Regions from separate parts of the Massilia scottii genome, predicted to be linked through region 1. Evidence: predicted binding sites of a transcription regulator. Region 1 holds the regulator's gene; the other holds the start of a gene.
What was found. Region 1 encodes LexA, which represses DNA repair genes until DNA is damaged. Its sites were predicted from a motif close to ACTGTATNNNNATACAGT; they were not measured.

Region 1 (2,925 bases):
ACGCTGGCGCTGCGCATGGAGCGCGCTTCGGCCAATGCGCTGGCAGTCGGGCGCATGCTCGAAGCCGACGCGCGCGTGGCGGCGGTGTATTACCCGGGCCTGGCATCGCATCCGCAGCACGCGCTGGCGAGCGATCTGTTCAAGGCTTACGGTTCGCTGTTGAGCTTTGAACTGAAAGACGGCATCGATTGCTTCGATTACCTCAATCGCCTCAAGCTCGGTATCTCCGCCAGTAACCTGGGCGATACGCGCACCCTGGTCATTCCCGTCTCGCACACCATCTTCTACGAGATGGGCGCCGAGCGGCGCGCCAGCATGGGCATCGCCGAATCGCTGATCCGGGTGTCGGTCGGCATCGAAGACACGGCTGACTTGCTCGACGACTTCCGCTCCGCGCTGGATTGAACGGGGCAGGACGGCGCGCGCCGCCCTGTCATGTCATCTGGTGACGATGCGGGTTTGTCCACATGGTTCGTACAAATACAAGGTCCTACACGCGATGAAGAAATACCTGTTCTGCCTGGGCTTGATGCTCGCCGGCGTGGCGCACGCGGACGAGCTGGCCAACGCCAACGCCCTGTTCGCGAAAAAGGCTTATCCGCAAGCGCTGCAGCTGTACACCAAGCTGGCCAACGCCGGCAACGCCGAAGCCCAGCTGCACATGGGCGAGATGTATTTTTACGGCGAGGCCGGCACGGTCGACCTGGCCAAGGCCGAAGCCTGGTTCAAGAAGTCCGCCGCCAAGGGTAACAAGACTGCGGCCGGCTCGCTGGAGATGATGAAAAAGCGCGATGCGCGCCGTGCCGACCTGGATTACTGGATCGGCAAATACGATGGCGCCGACCTGACAACGGGCCAGTTCCGTTGCCCGGCGCCGCGCATTCCGGCCATGTCGAAGCAGAACGAAGAAATCGAGAGCGTGTCGGCCAAGGTCGCGGCCTGGCAGGATTGCTACAACGGCTTCGTGCGCAACCTGAACGAGGCCAGCCCGCTGACCAAGCGCATTCCCAAGGATGTGGCCGACCTGCTGACCAAGGAAGAAACCGAGCAGTCGCGCGTGTATCTGGAAGGCGTGTATGCGGGCATCGCCGAAAACGCCAAGGTCTCGGCCAAGCTGGTGCTGGCCGACTTCGGCGCGTGGCGTGCCGCCACCGACGCCTACATCAAGGAACACAACCGCATCGTCACCGAAGCGGCGGCGACAGCGCCGCGCAAGGGCGACTAGGCGGCAAGGGCGCAGTGGAACCGCGCCCGCACGCTCAGTTCCAGCTGCGCATCAACCCTACCGCCAGGCCTTCAAGCGCGAACTCGTCGGTTGCGGGATCGACGTGGATCACCTTGAAGTCCGGATTTTCCGGCAGCAGTTCGATCAGCGAGCCGGTCTTTTTGTAGCGCTTGACGGTGACATCGTCACCGATGCGGGCCACCACGATCTGGCCATTCTTGGCGCTGTCGACCTTTTTGACGGCCAGCAGGTCGCCATCCATGATGCCGGCGTCGCGCATCGACCACCCACGCACCTTGAGCAGGAAATCGGGACGCGACGAAAACATCGCCGGGTCCACGCTGTAGGTCGCTTCCACATGCTCCTGCGCGAGGATGGGCGAACCGGCGGCCACGCGCCCGACCAGCGGCAGCGACATGAGCAGGTTCGGCGGCGGCATGGCAATGGCGTCGACGCTGGCGCCGATCAGGCGGATGCCGCGCGAGGTGCCGGGCGAAATTTCGATGGCGCCCTTGCGCGCGAGCGCCTGCAGATGCTCTTCGGCCGCGTTGGCCGACTTGAAGCCCAGTTCATTGGCGATCTCGGCACGGGTAGGAGGAAAGCCCGTGTTCTCGATCGCATCCTTGATCAGGTTGAGGATTTGTTCTTGCCTTGGAGTGAGCTTGATCATCGGTATGCGGGACTGTGTATATGGACAGACTGTATTTTTGTACAGTATTTCGCGCAATGCAAGGGTTAATTAGCCGAACAGGCGAATTATTTGCGATGGGCGCTGTCCAACAAGTAGCAGAGGAGGTGAGTCATGGATCGGCTTGAGGTTCCAAGGGTGGGTTATGAGGAAGATTTTGTGCTGTGGCTTGAGGATCAGGCGGAGTTGCTGCGTATGGGAAAGTTCGAGCTACTTGATGTCGACAACCTCATCGACGAGCTTGAAGGCGCAGTGCGTGCCGACCGGAGTGAGCTCGAGGGGCACCTTGAATATATCACTGCGTACTTGCTCAGTTTGCAGTTGCGGCCACGGTACAAGCCACGGCACTGGTGCATCAAGCTGAACGACGCCCGTTTTGGCGTGGAATTGCTGATTGCCGACAGTCCCAGTCTGGTTGCCGACATACCCGAACTAGCAGCGCGGCGCTATGCCGAAGCGCGCCGGCGTGCCGCTTGGGAAACACGCCTGCCGGAGTCCATCTTCCCGGCTGCGCTACCTTACAGTGCCGCGCAGCTGCTCGACGACGACTTCGTGCCGTCGTACTCGCCGGATGAGGGGCCGTGAACTGAAATACAGGGTAGAGGAGGCGGGTCATGGATCGACTCGGGGTGCCACTTGCTGACTACGACGATGATCTGATCCAATGGATCGATCAACAGGTGAGGCTGTTGCGCGCCAGGGACTTTGAACACCTTGATGTCGAACACCTTGTGGAGGAGTTTGAGGAAATGGTCGGCCGCAATCAAAGGGAATTGTGTAGCCGGCTGCACGTTCTGATCATGCGCCTGCTCAAGTGCCAGTATCAGCCGCGGCGCAAGTCGACGAGCTGGCTGGCGACCATCAACGAGCAGCGCCGCGCAATTGCTCGGCTGCTGGAGCGCAGTCCCAGCCTGAGCAGGGCGGTCGAGCGCATGGCACGACAAGAGTATGCGCACGCCGTGCGTAGCGCGGCCATCGAAACCCGGCTACCGAAAAGCGCTTTCCCGCCGGA
Region 2 (2,925 bases), on a different contig from region 1:
TGGATTCTGGGCAAAGCGCAGCACCGCCAGCACATCCTTGATATGGGATGCTTCCAGGAACTTGAGGCCGCCGAATTTGACGAAGGGGATGTTGCGGCGCATCAGTTCCAGCTCCAGCGCGGCGCTGTGGCTGGCCGCGCGGAACAGCACCGCCTGCGCCTTGAGCGCCATGCCGGTTTCGCGCTGCTCCAGGATGCGCTTGCAGACCCAGCGGGCCTGCTCGGCCTCGTCGGGAATGAGCACCAGTTGCGGCCGGACAGTCGACACCTTGTCGGTCCACAAGGTCTTGGCGTGGCGCTCGAGCGCGGCACCGATCACGGCGTTGGAGGCATCCAGGATCGGCTGGGTCGAGCGGTAGTTGCGGTCCAGGGTGACGATGCAGGCTTCCTGCGCGAACTGTTTCGGAAAATCGAGAATATTGCGCACCGTGGCGCCGCGGAAAGAATAGATCGATTGGGCATCGTCGCCGACCACCATCACGCCTTCGCCGCCCGGCTTCATGCCCATCAGGATCGCGGCCTGCAGGCGGTTGGTGTCCTGGTACTCATCGACAAGGACATGGTCGAACAGGCCGCCGAGGTGGGCGCCGAGGTCGGGATCGGCCGCCATCTCGGCCCAAAACAGCAGAAGATCGTCGTAATCGAGCACGTTCTGCTCCTGCTTGGCGTCGACATAGGCGCCGAACAGGGTCTTGAGCTGGGATTCCCATTCACTGCACCAGGGAAAGGTACTCTGGAGCACCAGCGCCAGCGTGTCGCGGCTGTTGACCACGCGCGAGTAGATTGCCAGGCAGGTTCCCTTGAGGGGAAAGCGTTTTTCGGTCTGGGTCAGGCCGATCTCGTGGCGCACCATGCCCATCAGGTCTTCGGCGTCGCCGCGGTCGTGGATGGTGAACGATTCTTCGAGGCCGATGCGGCCGGCGTAATCGCGCAGCAGGCGCGCGCCGATGCTGTGGAAGGTGCCGGCCCACGGCAGGCTGGCCGGTGGCTGGCCGCCGCGCACACCCATGATCCGGTGCAGTACCTTGCTGGCGCGCTGCGTCATTTCGGTGGCGGCGCGGCGCGAAAACGTGAGCAGCAGGATGCGCTGGGGATCGGCGCCGCTCATGATCAGGCGCGCCACGCGGTGCGCCAGCGTATTGGTCTTGCCGGAGCCGGCGCCGGCGATCACCAGCAGGGGCCGCGCGCTGCCCGCGGCTACGCCAATGTCATGCTCGACGGCAGCGCGCTGCGCGGGATTGAGGCTGGCGAAGGGATCGTCGGAGGAAGCGGCAAGAGGAACAGCGGTCATATCGGGCAATCAAACTGGGGTTGACATGACTGTACATTTATCCAGTATTATTGCGCAAGTAAAAAACTTGGCGCTTTCCTGACGCGCCACCGGTGCCCGCTTCATGCCAGCCATGATAGCGGCGGTCAAAAATCGCCTTATGCGCGCTAAGTAGCCGTTTCTAAAGTACTTTTTGGGATATCCACAATCGCTGTGGATAACTTTGTGGATAATCCCCTCTTGACAGTCCGCAAGCGTGTAACGATGCGGGTTTCAACAAAATGCTCATTCGTGAGGCAGAAATTATGCCTATATAAATCAAGCACTTACAAAGTCAATGGAGAAGGCGGTAAAAAATATTAAGAAATTTCCTACAAGATTTTTTTGTGCATAACCGCCTGTTTTGCACGCAGCGGGAACGGGGTGGTTCGATAACATTCTGATATGCCTGCAGCATCGGTCGCGCACCTTGCCCGGCCCTGCGTCACCACCCGGCACCACTCAGTGAGCGAGCGCCCCGCGCCGGCGCTGCGGTTCCAGCAAAACCCGTTCGATCACATCGGGGGCAATATTCTGCGCTTTGAGATACTCGATGGCAGACATCGTATTGCTGCTTTCCTGGACCGAAATGGCATGGTCGACGATGTCGCGCTGGCGCAAGTCGTGGCGTTGGTAAGGCGGTTCAGCCAGGGCGAGACCGCCGCTGTCAGGGCGTTGCTGTCGATTCATGTTGTGATTTCCTTACAGGCAGTCAGAAACGTTGCAAAGGGAACCCAGTACTGCCTAAGGAGTATCCCTCAATAAAGATCAAAGTCAATGTCAAGGTTCCATCGAAACGGCAAAAAATATGCGTGAGGCATAGTTCTATCGGTGCCATTTTTTCCGTCGGCAACGCAGCGCCCGCCCATGACGACGCGGCCTACAATGCGGCACGGGCGTAGGCACGGGCGTAGGCACGGGCATAGGCCACGCGCCTGTGCGCATATCTCACCATGCCGACCGAGGACATCATGACAATTCCAACTGAAAAGATTACGACGGAACCCACGCTCAACCCGGGTGACGAAGCCGAACCGGGTACGCCAGGCGCGGCCGAGGATATCTGCGACGCCTGCAGCGGCAAGGGCAAGCTGGCCGACGGCAGCGCCTGCACCGAATGCGGCGGCACGGGCCGCGTGATGCGCGGCATCGGCGGCGGCTGAGCCCGCATGGACAGGCGGGCGGGCCGGCGCGATAATGCGGCATGACCGATCCGTCCCTCCCCGCCCGTCCGCGCCCGCAATCGCTGACCGACCTGTTTGTTTCATTTACCTGGCTGGCGCTGCAGGGCTTCGGCGGGGTGCTCGCGGTCGTTCAGCGCGAAATTGTTGAGCGCAAGCAATGGCTGACGCATGATGAATTCCTGGAAGACTGGGCCGTCGCCCAGATCATGCCAGGGCCGAACGTGGTCAACCTGTCGATGATGATCGGCGGGCGCTATTTCGGCCTGGCCGGTGCGCTCTCGGCGCTGGCCGGCATGCTGGCCCTGCCGCTGGTGCTGGTGCTGCTGCTGGCCCTGGTCCATGCGCGCTTGATCGATCATCCGGGCGTGGCAGGCGCTCTGCGCGGCATGGCGGCGGTATCGGCCGGCATGATCGGCGCCACCGGCCTGAAACT

Region 2: the regulator LexA is predicted to act here: its motif matches at 1,319-1,336, upstream of RBA41_RS25690 (ATP-dependent helicase).

Annotation. Positions count from the first base shown of each region.
Region 1 covers NZ_JAVCWM010000016.1:71,440-74,364, forward strand. The annotation lists gene RBA41_RS21690 (cystathionine gamma-synthase family protein) at 1-405, shown strand, start outside; gene RBA41_RS21695 (tetratricopeptide repeat protein) at 500-1,225, shown strand; gene lexA (transcriptional repressor LexA) at 1,260-1,895, opposite strand; gene RBA41_RS21705 (DUF29 domain-containing protein) at 2,028-2,498, shown strand; gene RBA41_RS21710 (DUF29 domain-containing protein) at 2,528-2,925, shown strand, end outside.
Region 2 covers NZ_JAVCWM010000024.1:10,595-13,519, forward strand. The annotation lists gene RBA41_RS25690 (ATP-dependent helicase) at 1-1,290, opposite strand, end outside; gene RBA41_RS25695 (hypothetical protein) at 1,771-1,998, opposite strand; gene RBA41_RS25700 (hypothetical protein) at 2,280-2,471, shown strand; gene RBA41_RS25705 (chromate transporter) at 2,513-2,925, shown strand, end outside.